One region of the Streptomyces sp. NBC_00461 genome, then DNA from elsewhere that is predicted to be linked to it. Evidence: riboswitches for the same ligand, from Rfam matches in the RefSeq annotation. Region 1 holds a riboswitch; each other region holds the start of a gene.
What was found. Region 1 has a riboswitch for cobalamin ahead of OG870_RS34315 (CbtB domain-containing protein). Riboswitches for the same ligand answer to the same signal wherever they lie in the genome.
Positions count from the first base shown of each region.

Region 2: linked by a shared signal. The riboswitch ahead of OG870_RS10945 (cobalamin biosynthesis protein) and the one ahead of OG870_RS34315 (CbtB domain-containing protein) in region 1 are both predicted to bind cobalamin.
Region 3: linked by a shared signal. The riboswitch ahead of OG870_RS30795 (ribonucleoside-diphosphate reductase subunit alpha) and the one ahead of OG870_RS34315 (CbtB domain-containing protein) in region 1 are both predicted to bind cobalamin.

Region 1 covers NZ_CP107902.1:7,355,016-7,359,219, forward strand. Annotated here, with positions in the region: gene OG870_RS34300 (hypothetical protein) at 1-143, shown strand, start outside; partial or broken gene OG870_RS34305 (iron chelate uptake ABC transporter family permease subunit) at 191-1,055, shown strand; gene OG870_RS34310 (hypothetical protein) at 1,352-1,567, shown strand; cobalamin riboswitch at 1,631-1,782, shown strand; gene OG870_RS34315 (CbtB domain-containing protein) at 1,817-2,038, shown strand; gene OG870_RS34320 (CbtA family protein) at 2,060-2,812, shown strand; gene OG870_RS34325 (hypothetical protein) at 2,923-3,093, shown strand; gene katG (catalase/peroxidase HPI) at 3,212-4,204, opposite strand, start outside.
Region 2 covers NZ_CP107902.1:2,284,399-2,288,602, reverse strand. Annotated here, with positions in the region: gene OG870_RS10950 (cobyric acid synthase) at 1-555, opposite strand, end outside; gene OG870_RS10945 (cobalamin biosynthesis protein) at 552-1,493, opposite strand; cobalamin riboswitch at 1,596-1,735, opposite strand; gene OG870_RS10940 (hypothetical protein) at 1,863-2,090, opposite strand; gene OG870_RS10935 (inorganic phosphate transporter) at 2,125-3,369, opposite strand; partial or broken gene OG870_RS10930 (lysozyme) at 3,522-4,204, opposite strand, start outside.
Region 3 covers NZ_CP107902.1:6,556,796-6,560,999, forward strand. Annotated here, with positions in the region: gene OG870_RS30795 (ribonucleoside-diphosphate reductase subunit alpha) at 1-1,893, opposite strand, end outside; cobalamin riboswitch at 2,015-2,143, opposite strand; gene OG870_RS30800 (GNAT family N-acetyltransferase) at 2,206-2,697, opposite strand; gene mctP (monocarboxylate uptake permease MctP) at 2,772-4,204, opposite strand, start outside.

The DNA.
Region 1 (4,204 bases):
CATGCGGTGCCTCCTCGGCCGACGACAAGGCGAGCGCGACGACGACCGAGGCCGCCGCGTCGAAGACCGGTCACCCGGTGGCTCTGGAGAACTGCGGCCAGAAGACGACGTTCAAGCGGGCTCCCAGCCGGGTCGTCCCATGAACGGCGCTTCCGTCGCCGAGGTCTCCACACTCCTCGCCCTCGGTCGGGCCGCCCTGGTCGGCGCCGCCATCGCCGTGTCGGGCGCGGTCCTGCAGACGGTGGTGTCCAACCCACTGGCCGACCCCACCGTGCTGGGCTTCTCCTACGGCGCCACGCTCGGCGCGGTGCTCGTCATCACTCTGGGCGGCGGTGCCGCGGCTGCCGGGCTCGGCAGTGGCAAGTCAACCCTGTTGCGGGCCGTCTACCGCTCGCTGCGCCCGGCGGAGGGGGTCGTCAGGGTCGGCGACGACGACGTCCGGACGCTGTCCGCCCGCGCCGCGGCCCGCCGCACCGCGGCGGTCCTCCAGGACGCCGGCGGCAACACCACCGGCCTGACCGTCACCGAGATCGTCGCGCTGGGGCCGCGCCCCGCATCACGGCCTGCTGGGGCGCGACGGCGCCGAGGACCACCGGGCGGTGGAGGAGGCCATCGACCACTGCGGCGTACGGCCGTACGCGGACCGCGAATACGCCTCCATCTCCGGCGGCGAACGCCAACGCGTCCTGTTGGCAAGGGCGTTGGCGCAGAGCACCCAGCTCCTCGTCCTGGACGAGCTCACCAACCACCTCGACATCCGCGCCCGGTTCGAACTCCTGGACCTGATCCGTGCCACCGGGATCACCACGCTGGCGGTGCTGCACCACCTCGACCTGGCCGCCCGGCTCTGCGACCCCTTTGTCGTCCTGCACGAGGGAGCGGTGGTGGCCGCGGGGCCGGTCCTGGAGGTGCTGACCCCGGAGATCCTCAGGGACGTCTTCGGCGTACGGGCGACCGCCGAGCGGCACGCCGACGGCGTCGTCCGCATCACCTACAGGGCCCAGCCGCTCGCCCACGACCGCACCATCGCCGACGAGGACCTCAGGCGGCCGTGACAGTCACTCCGTCACTCCACCACCCCTTGCGTGGTGCGGTGAACAAATGACGCCTCCTCAGGATGTCGTCGAAGCAATGGCTCTGGTTCCCGTGAGCCGCGGTGGAACGGAAGCACCGGGGGTGAACGGGCGCATGGCACCGCAGGCCCGGGCCCCTGCCGCCCTGCGCGCGGGCGGGTCGCTCCGCGCGCCCGAGGGTATGCCCAGGCCAGTACCCCGGCCCCGGGCGCTCGACATGCCTCCGGCCGCCCGACCTCCCCGCCTCCCGTTTCCTGCTTCCCGAAGGGCAGTACATGATGAGCGACATCACCGGTCTGGAACCGCTGGCGACCTTCTGCGGTGACTGCGACTGCGGCTGTCCGCAGCTCTTCGTCGACCCGAGCGCGCCCGCCGAGCGCCGCGTCCTGCTCACCGACGACTTCGGCCAGCGCGTCCAGATGAGCGCCGACCAGTTCGCCTCGCTGGTGGAGGAGGCGAAGGCGGGCAAGCTGGACGGCGTGGCCGGCACCTGACCGATGGCACGCAGGGGCCACTTGCCGGGAGAGAGGGAGATCACTCCAGGTGGTGCGGTATTGGCCAGGTTCGCGGCACACGGTACCGTCGGTCTGATATCGACGACGGCAAGACGGAAGCCGGTGAGAGTCCGGCACGGTCGCGCCACTGTGTGCCGCCGCCCCGCAGGGGGTGGTGGCGAGTCAGACCCGTAGCCGTCGTCATGTGCACCACCGAGATGGGACGCGAGCTCCCGAGGAGGCCCTGCCATGGCGCAGCATGTCGCCCAGCCGACAGTCACCACCCCCGTCGTACCCGCCAAGCTGCCGCTGAAGGACATAGCCCCCTGGGCCGTCTTCGTCGGCGTCCTGATGCTGGTCCTGCTCTACTTCGTCGGCGCCGAACAGGGCGCCACCTCCGTGTTCAGCGGCACGGACGTCCATGAGTGGGTACACGATGCCCGTCACCTGCTCGGCTTCCCCTGCCACTGATACGAGGGACGCCGCACACCCATGAACTCCACAACGGTAAGAAACCTCCTCGTGCGGGGCATGCTCGCCGGCCTGGCCGCCGGCGTGCTCGCCCTCGTCGCCGCCTATCTGCTCGGTGAACCGTATGTAGACAAGGCGATCGGCTTCGAGGAGGCGCACTCCCACGAGCACGAGATGGAAGTCGTCTCCCGCTCCCTGCAGTCAACCGCCGGTCTCGCCACCGGCGTTCTGCTCTACGGGGTCGCGTTCGGTGGCATCGCCGCGCTCGCCTACTGCTTCGCGCTCGGCCGCGTCGGCCGCTTCTCGCCGCGGGCGACCGCACTGCTGCTGTCCGGCTGCGCGCTGCTGGCGGTGTACGTGGTGCCGTTCCTGAAGTACCCGGCCAATCCGCCGTCGGTCGGCGAGCCCGACACCATCGGCAGGCGGACCACCCTGTACTTCCTGATGATGCTGCTCAGCGTGCTCCTTGCGATCGCAGCCACCATCCTCGGCAAGCGACTCCAGCCGAACCTGGGCACCTGGTGGGCGACGGTGGTCGCGGTTGCCGCGTTCGCCGTCGTGATCGGCCTGGCGTACGAGTTCCTGCCCGTCATCAACGAGGTGCCGAAGGACTTCCCGGCCACCGTGCTGTGGCGGTTCCGACTCGCCGCCCTGGCCATCCAGGCCACCCTCTGGGGCAGCTTCGGACTCGTCTTCGGCGAGCTGGCCGAGCGGTTGCTGAACCCGAAGCCCGTGTCGGCGGCCGCGAAGGCGACGGTCGCCGCTCCCAGCTGACCACGAATCGAACAGGTGAGAGGGCCCCCGCGGAACCATCCGGGGGCCCTCTCGCGTTCCCCCGGCCCCGCCGTATCACCCTGGGCGGCCGTGAGGCGATCGCCCTGACCGTGGCGGAGTACGAGCAACTCATCGTCGGCCGACGGCAGATCGGCGGCCAGAGCGCCGAGCTGCCCGCCTACGAGGCGTTTCTGAGCCAGCGGGTCATGACCATCCCCCGGATCAGGAACGTCACCTCGCACTTCACGATGAAGACCGTCAAGCCGGGCCCGGGCTCATGAGCGAGCGACCGGCCCGCAGGCAAACGACGTCCGGGCCGGCCCCTGTGGGCCGGCCCGGACGTCTTGGTCAGGCAGGTCTGACGGTCGGACGGATCGGACCGTCAGACGGGTCGGACCGTCAGACGAGGTCGAAGCGGTCCGCGTTCGAGACCTTGACCCACGCGTCGACGAAGTCCTTCACGAACTTCTCCTTCGCGTCGTCGGCCGCGTAGACCTCGGCGACCGCGCGCAGCTCGGAGTTCGAGCCGAAGACGAGGTCGGCGCGGGTGCCGGTCCACTTGACCTCGCCGGTCGCGTCGTCGCGGCCCTCGAAGGTGTTCTGGTCCTCGGAGGTGGACTTCCACGTCGTGCCCAGGTCGAGCAGGTTGACGAAGAAGTCGTTCGTCAGCTTGCCCGGGGTGTCGGTGAAGACGCCGTACGAGGTCTGCTGGTGGTTGGCGCCCAGGACGCGCAGGCCGCCGACGAGGACGGTCAGCTCGGGAGCGCTCAGGCCCAGCAGGTTCGCCCGGTCGAGCAGCAGGTACTCGGCCGGCAGGCGGTTGCCCTTGCCCAGGTAGTTGCGGAAGCCGTCGGCGGTGGGCTCAAGGGCGGCGAAGGACTCCGCGTCGGTGTGCTCCTCCGTGGCGTCCACACGACCCGGGGTGAAGGGCACCTCGATGTCGTGACCGGCGTCCTTGGCGGCCTTCTCCACGGCGGCGGCGCCACCCAGGACGATCAGGTCGGCCAGGGAGACCTTCTTGGCGCCGGAGTTGAACTCCGACTGGATGCCCTCAAGGACACGCAGCACCTGCGCCAGCTCGTCGGGCTCGTTGACGTCCCAGCCGGCCTGCGGCTGCAGACGGATACGGGCGCCGTTGGCACCGCCGCGCTTGTCGCTGTTGCGGAACGTCGAGGCCGACGCCCACGCGGTGGAGACCAGCTGGGAGACGGTCAGAGGCGAGTCGAGCAGCTTGGCCTTGAGGGACGCCACGTCGGCGGCGTCGATCGGCTCGCCCTGGGCCTCGGGCAGCGGGTCCTGCCACAGCAGGGTCTCCGCCGGGACCTCCGGGCCGAGGTACAGCGACTTCGGACCCATGTCACGGTGGGTCAGCTTGTACCAGGCACGGGCGAA
Region 2 (4,204 bases), 5.1 Mb from region 1:
GGGCGACAGGAGTGCGACGGTCCCGAAGAAGGAGGCGAAGACGCCGCCACGGTCGATGTCCCCGACCACGAGCACGGGAAGCCGCGCGTTCCGGGCGATCCCCATGTTCACGATGTCGGTCCGCCGCAGGTTGATCTCGGCGGGAGAACCCGCCCCCTCACAGATCACGGCGTCATACGTGCCCCGCAACTCGGCGAGGCAGTCGAGAACCGTCCCGAGAAGCTGCTGCTGCCGCCCCCCGTGGTATCCACGGGCACTCAGCTCGCCGACCGGCTTGCCCATGAGCACGACCTGACTGCTCTGCTCGCCACCGGGCTTGAGGAGCACGGGATTCATGAGCGCGGTGGGCTCGATCCGACAGGCCTGCGCCTGCATGGCCTGAGCCCGCCCGATCTCGGCGCCCTCCCGGGTGACGAACGAGTTGAGCGACATGTTCTGCGCCTTGAAGGGCGCGACCTTGACGCCTTGCCGCACCAGCCAGCGACAGATCCCGGCGGTGACGACGCTCTTGCCGGCGTCGGAGGTGGTACCGGCGACGAGCAGACCACCGCTCATTTCCCGTGTCCCTTCACCATGAGGCGCGCGGCGACACTGACGCCGAGCGCGAGGAGTCCGACGCGCCGCGAGAGCCGTACGGCCCGCTCGATGTCGGGCACGGCGACGGCGCGGCCTTCCCGGTTCAGGACCGGCCGGTGCTCGACCCGCCCCCCGTACGACAGGGTCCCGCCGAGCCGTACCCCGAGCGCCCCGGCGAACGAGGCCTCCACGGGACCGGCGTTGGGGCTCGGATGCGCGCCGGCGTCGGCACGCCAGGCCCGTACCGCACCACGCGGGTCACCACCGGCGACCGTCGCCAGTACGGCGGTCAGCCTGGCCCCCGGCCAGCCCGCCACGTCGTCCAGCCGCGCGGAAGCCCACCCGTAGCGCCGGTAGGTGGGCGACCTGTGCCCGACCATGGCGTCGAGGGTGTTGACGGCACGGAACCCGAGCAGCCCCGGCACCCCGCCGACGGCCCCCCACACCAGGGCCCCCACCACCGCGTCGGAGGTGTTCTCCGCGACGGATTCGACGACGGCCCGCGCGATCCCGTCGGCGTCCAGAGCCTGCGGATCCCGCCCGCACAGATGCGGCAGCCGGGCCCTGGCGGCCTCGACATCGCCCGACTCCAGCGCGCGCCCGATGCTTTGGGCCTCACGAGCGAGCGAAGTCCCCCCGACGACGGCCCATGTGGCGGCGGCGGTCACCGCGACGGAGGCGGCGGGGGAGCGTCGTACGGCAAAGGCGGCGACCGCGCCGATCCCGACGGCTCCACCGGCGCACACGAGGGCATGCAACGCGCCCCACCCGCGGTGGTCACGCCACAACACCCGTTCCACGGCCCCGGCGGCCCGCCCGAACGCGGCGACCGGATGCCCACGGCGCGGATCGCCGAGCAGGAGGTCACCGAGAAGGCCGGCGGCGGCGCCGTACGCGAAAACGCGATCGGCACGCACGGGGCTCAGCCGATCGCTGGGTCGGGTAGGGCTGGGTCGGTGCCTCTCAAACGGCAGCCGCGCATGGCGATTTGTCCTCACTCAGGGTGTCCACGCCCTGGTTCGACGAGACCGACGGTGAGAGTTCCTGGCTCCCGGGACTACCTACCCCGGTGACAGTGGCGGGACCGCGCCGGACTTCCACCGGCTTCCTCTCGCGCCGTCGTACATGGCTCCGGCAGTCCACCACGGGCCCGGAAGGGCAGTCAACTTGCTGTTGACCTGGGACGGAGGAGTGTGCGCAGGCCCACATCCGAGAGGTCGTGGGGGTCACGCAAACGCGTGGTGCCGGGACGGATCACCGTCCCGGCACCCAAGGGGTCCGAGGCCTCAGGCCTTGACCACCACCAGATAGATCCCGTACGCCACCGCCGCCGCGCACGCCGCGAAGCACACGTAGGCGGCCGTGACCGCGGCCGCGGCCGAGTCGCCCTGCGTGGCAGCGCGTTCGCGGCGCGACAGGCCCATGACGCCGAGGGTGAACAGGGCCACGAGGCCCACGGTGACCGCGAGGCTGACGCCGAAGACGGAGCCCAGAGCTGCCCAGTCGATCTTCATGCTGCTTCTCTTCCTTCGTGCCGGGTGCGCGGGCTCAGACGGCCGCGGCCGGCGGGATCGCGGGGTCGGGGGCGGTCGTGGCCGGGGCGGGGATCGTGGCCGTCAGGTCCTCGGTCACCGTGCCCGCCGGGGGCCGGGCCACGGCGGCGATCGCCGTGGTCACCACACCGGCCGGCTCCTCGGTCTCGTTGACGTTCGTCGCGTCGACGACCTCGCGCCGGGAGAGCTTCCAGATGGCCGCGCTGGAGGCGATCAGGAAGACGGCGACGACGGCCGTACCCCAGGCGCCGAGATCCGTGACCGACTCGGCCAGCGCGCCCACCAGGGCCGCGGCCGGCAGCGTCAGGCACCAGGCCACGAGCATCCGGGTCGCCGTCGACCAGCGGACCACGCCGCCTTTGCGGCCGAGGCCCGCACCCATCACCGAACCGGAGACGACGTGCGTGGTGGACAGGGAGAAGCCGAGGTGCGAGGAGGCCAGGATCGCCGTGGCCGCGCTGGTCTGGGCGGCGAAGCCCTGCTGCGGCTGGAGTTCGGTCAGGCCCTTGCCCATGGTGCGGATGATCCGCCAGCCGCCGAGGTAGGTGCCGAGCGCGATGGCGAGGCCCGCGGAGAGGATGACCCAGGTGGGCGGGTCGGAGTCGGGAGCGACGGCGCCGCCGGCGACCAGGGCGAGGGTGATGATGCCCATCGTCTTCTGTGCGTCGTTGGTGCCGTGGGCCAGCGAGACCAGGCCCGCGGAGGCGATCTGCCCGGCCCGGTAGCCCTTCGCGGCGGCCTTGCCGTCGGCCTTTTTGCCCAGGGTGTACGACAGTCGGGTCGCGAGCATCGCTGCGAGGCCCGCCACGATCGGGGCGGCGAGCGCGGGGATGAGCACCTTGGTGACGAGTACGTCGCCGTGTACGGCGCCCGTACCCGCCGAGGCGACGGTGGCGCCGATCAGACCGCCCATCAGGGCGTGCGAGGAGCTGGAGGGGAGCCCGACCAGCCAGGTCAGCAGGTTCCAGAGGATCGCGCCGACCAGCGCCGCGAATATGACCTCGGGACGTATGCCGGTCTCGTCGACGAGACCTTTGGAGATCGTGTTGGCGACCTCCACCGAGAGAAAGGCGCCAACAAGGTTCAGCACGGCGGACATGGCCACCGCGACCTTGGGCTTGAGTGCGCCGGTCGAGATGGTGGTGGCCATCGCGTTGGCGGTGTCGTGGAAACCGTTCGTGAAATCAAACGCGAGTGCGGTTACGACCACAATCGCGAGGATCAGCGAGAAGTTTTCCATTTACCCAGGCAATCGTTCGAGGTCATCGGTCAGTTGACCGTAGGAAACCTGAGTGAACGGAAGATGAACTGGGGAGGTCCCTGGAGTGTCTGGATGAGGGGGTCGCCGTACCGCCCGATCTCGGCGACCCTCTCGTCCCTTCTGTCCCTTGGTCAGTGGCCCCGGGCGAACGTCCTCAGCTGCGCCTGGGAGCCGTTGAAGAGATTCTGGTCACCCGGCAGGCCGCCGCTGTTGTCGTACTGCCAGAAGGTCCAGAACGACCATCCGGCCGGCAGTGAGCCCGCGTCCGCCGAGTCGTGGCGGGCGATCTACAGTGCGTGGTCGGAGGCGAAGGCGCGGCTGCCGCCGGTGCACGTGTTCCACCAGTGGGTGGTCGTGTAGATCACCGGACGACGGCCGGTGAGCTGCTTCAGCTCGTTGCTGAACGACTTGATCCAGTTGACCATGCCCGCCTTGCTCAGGCCGTAGCACTTGTGCCTGGAGTCGTACGGGTTGTACTCGATGTCGAGCGCGGGCGGCAGGGTCCAGCCGTCCGCGCTCCACCTCCCGCCGTTGCGCACGAAGTACGCCGCCTGCGTCGCGCCCGACGACTTGTTCGGCAGCGCGAAGTGGTACGCCCCGCGGATGATGCCGGCGGTGCGGGCGCCGTTGTACTGCTGGCTGAAGTACGGGTTGCGGTAGTTGGTGGACTCGGTCGCCTTGACGTATACGAATCTGGCGCCCCTGGCTTTCGCGCCGGACCAGTCGACGTTCTTCTGGTGCGAAGAGACGTCGTGCCCCTTCGGCGGGCTCGCCGCCGAGGCCGGAACCTCGGCGAGGGCGGACGCCCCGATGG
Region 3 (4,204 bases), 800 kb from region 1:
GATGCACTCGTACACGCCCGCGATCGAGGCGATGGTGGCGGTGGGGGCGATCGCGAGGAGGAGGGAGTTGCGCAGGCCGACCTTCGCGATGCGCTCGCGCAGCGCCGCCCAGCGCTCCGGCCAGGCGTGTTGCGTGTCGTAGTGGTCGGGGTGCAGGACTCCCCTGGCCGTACGGGTCTTCTCCCAGGCCGGCACCGGGCCGTTGCGCTCGGCGAGGTCGGCGGAGGCCTCGTACGCGGCGAGCATGATGCGCTCGGCGATGCGGGTGGAGAGCCGGCGGGCCGCGGGCGAGTCGAAGGGCAGGCGCAGCTTGAAGAAGACGTCCTGCAGGCCCATGGCGCCGAGGCCGACGGGGCGCCAGCGCGCGTTCGACCGGCCGGCCTGCTCGGTGGGGTAGAAGTTGATGTCGACGACGCGGTCGAGGAAGGTGACGGCCGTGCGGACGGTCTCGTCGAGCCGTTCCCAGTCGATGTCCTGACCGGCCACGAACGCCGCCAGGTTCACCGAACCCAGGTTGCACACCGCCGTCTCGCCGTCGTCGGTGACCTCCAGGATCTCCGTGCAGAGGTTGGAGGAGTGGACGACGTGGCCCGGCTCGGCCGTCTGGTTGGCGGTGCGGTTGGAGGCGTCCTTGAAGGTCATCCAGCCGTTGCCGGTCTGGGCCAGGGTGCGCATCATGCGGCCGTAGAGTTCGCGGGCCGGGATGGTCCTGCGGGCGAGGCCCGCCGCCTCCGCCCTGCGGTACGCGGCATCGAACTCCGCACCCCACAGGTCGACCAGCTCGGGCACGTCGGCGGGGGAGAACAGGCTCCACGGCTCGTCGGCGTTCACCCGGCGCATGAACTCGTCGGGGATCCAGTGCGCCAGGTTCAGGTTGTGCGTACGGCGGGCGTCCTCACCGGTGTTGTCGCGCAGCTCCAGGAACTCCTCGATGTCGGAGTGCCAGGTCTCCAGGTAGACGGCGGCCGCGCCCTTGCGCCGGCCGCCCTGGTTCACGGCGGCCACCGAGGCGTCGAGGGTCTTGAGGAACGGGACGATGCCGTTGGAGTGCCCGTTGGTGCCGCGGATCAGTGAACCGCGGCTGCGGACACGGGAGTAGGCGAGGCCGATTCCGCCGGCGTGCTTGGAGAGGCGGGCGACCTGGTGGTAGCGGTCGTAGATGGAGTCCAGCTCGTCGAGCGGGGAGTCGAGGAGGTAGCAGGACGACATCTGGGGGTGCCGGGTGCCGGAGTTGAAGAGGGTGGGGGAGGAGGGGAGGTAGTCGAGGCGGCTCATCAGGCCGTAGAGCGCGGCGACTTCGTCCACCGGGCGGGGGCCCGTTTCCGAAGCGGACGGGGTGTCGTCGGCGAGACCGGCGGCGACACGCAGCATGAAGTGCTGGGGCGTCTCGATCACCCGGCGGGTGATCGGGTGCCGGAGCAGGTAACGGCTGTGGAGGGTGCGCAGGCCGAAGTAGCCGAAGCGGTCGTCCGCCTCGGGGTCCACGAGTGCGTCGAGGCGCGCGGCGTGCAGGCGGACGAACTCCGCCGTGCGGTCGGCGACGAGCCCTTCCCGGTGGCCCACTTCGACCGACTCGGTGAAGGTGGTGACGCCCTGCGAGGCGGCCTCGGCGGCGATGCTGATGGTGAGCAGACGCGCGGCCAGCCGCGAGTACACGGGGTCCTCCGAGATGAGCCCGGCGGCCGCCTCCGTGGCCAGCTCGCGCAGCTCCGCCTCGTCCGCCTGCGCCGAGCGGCCGCGCAGCGCGGCGGCGGCGACCCGGCCGGGGTCGGCTCCGGGGAGGCCGGCGGTCAGCTCGGTCAGGGTCCGCAGCAGTGCGGTTCCCGGGCCGTCCGTTGTCGCCGTTGTCGCGGACGGTGTCGCTGAAGCCGGTTCGGCTGGCGCGATGGTCACGTGGGGCTCTCCCTCGCTCGGCACGGGGCCTTGCGGAGGGCAGGGGGAAGCACGAGCGCGCACGGCGTCGCGTCCACCGGCCCATTCCACGAGGCCCGGACGTCTGAGCACCCGGACGGTTCGGCCGGGCGCACTGTCGGCAGGTCCTCGGACTGACGCCCATACGTGTGCGAACACGCATGAGTACACCGTTGCGGGACAGTTCCGGATTCGCACCGGATTCCCCTGCGACGACAGCGAGCATGAGCATACATCTTGTGCCGGGTGAGGACGGCACCCCCATATGTTGTGTCGCGGTGATTTCGGAGCGTGTCAGAGCGTCAACTCATAGGTGAGGAGTGTGAAGTCGTGGCCCGGGATCGGGTTCCAGTCGCGCCCGGGGGTGCGGACGAATCCGGCGCGTTCGTAGATGCGGTGGGCGGCATGCATGAGCGGCTGGGTGCACAGGACGATGCCGGTGCACTCCGCGGCTCTTGCCCGGTCGACACAGGCGCGTACGAGGGCTTCTCCCGCGCCTCGGCCGCGGGCTGCCCTGTCGACGGCCAGCATGCGTATCTCGGCCTCTCCCGGGCCGGCCAGGTCTGCCATGGGGCCGCCGGACGGGACGTAGGTGACGCCTCCGACCGGCCGGCCACCCAGGTCGGCGACCAGCACCTCGGCGGCGGCCGCTCGCTTGGCGACGTCCCTCAACTCGCCGACGCTCTCGCCGAAGGTGAGCAGGCCGTCCTGAAGGTAGGCCTGGGCGGTGATCTCGCCGATGGTCTCGTACTCTTCGGGCTCCGCCTGCCTGATCACGATGTCCATGGTCCCGAGTCTGCCGGACGGGTACGACAACGGGCCGCCGGATTACTCCGACGGCCCGCTGATCGCCGTAACCGCTAGTGGGACGTCCCCGCGGTCGCCGGAGGCAGTGCCACCTGGACGCCCGCGTCGCCCGCGTCCGCCGTGTAGTCCTCCGGCCTGGTCTCGTCGATGCCCTCCGGGGCCTTCACGGCCTTGAGGACGAAGGTCAGGACCACCGTCACCACCACGTTCAGGACGAACGCCGTCAGGCCGATGTAGCCGATCTCCCCGATGCCGGGGATCTCCTTGGCCGAGCCGCCGAAGTGCTTCTGCGTCGGCGAGGCGACGCCGTACGCGGCGAGGGTGCCGTAGACCATGCCGACCGCCCAGCCCGCGAGCAGCGCCCAGCGGTGGAACCAGCGGGTGAACAGACCGCCGACCAGGGCCGGGAAGGTCTGCAGGATCCAGATGCCGCCCAGGAGCTGGAAGTTGATCGCGACCGTCTTGTCCATGGTGAGGACGAAGACGAGCGCGCCCACCTTCACCAGCAGCGAGACCAGCTTGGAGACCTTGGTCTCCTGCGCGGGCGTCGCGTCCGGCTTGATGAAGTCCTTGTAGATGTTGCGGGTGAAGAGGTTCGCGGCCGCGATCGACATGATGGCCGCCGGGACGAGGGCGCCGATGCCGATCGCCGCGAAGGCCACGCCCGCGAACCAGTCGGGGAACATGTTCTCGAACAGCTGCGGGATCGCCAGCTGCCCGTTCGTGACCTTGACCCCCGCCGCGATCGCCATGAAGCCCAGCAGGGCGAGGAGGCCCAGCATCAGGGAGTACAGCGGCAGGATCGTGGTGTTGCGGCGGATCACGTTGCGGCTCTTCGAGGACAGCGTCGCCGTGATCGAGTGCGGGTACATGAAGAGCGCGAGCGCGGAGCCCAACGCCAGTGTGGCGTACGTCCATTGGCCCGGCTCGGCCGGCGCCAGCGCACCGCGCGGCTTGCCCGTCGCCGGGTTGGTCTGCGCGAACGCGTGACCCGCCTTCGCGAAGATGTCGTCGAAGCCGCCCAGCTTGATCGGGATGTAGATGATCGCCACCGCGATGACGAGGTAGATCAGCCCGTCCTTCACGAACGCGATCAGCGCGGGGGCCCGCAGACCCGAGGAGTACGTGTAGGCCGCCAGCACGCCGAACGCGATCAGCAGCGGCAGGTCCTTCACGAACCAGTTGGTGTTCTCGCCGCCGCCCACTCCCATCACGTCGAGGACGGCCTGGATGCCGACCAGTTGGAGCGCGATGTACGGCATGGTGGCCAGGATGCCGGTGACGGCGACCGCCAGCGACAGCCCCTTCGAGCCGAAGCGGCCGCGCACGAAGTCCGAGGTCGTCACGTACCCGTGCCGGTGCGAGACCGACCACAGGCGGGGCAGGAACGTGAAGATCAGCGGGTACACGAGGATGGTGTACGGCACCGCGAAGAAGCCGGCCGCGCCCGCCGCGTAGATCGCCGCCGGGACCGCCACGAAGGTGT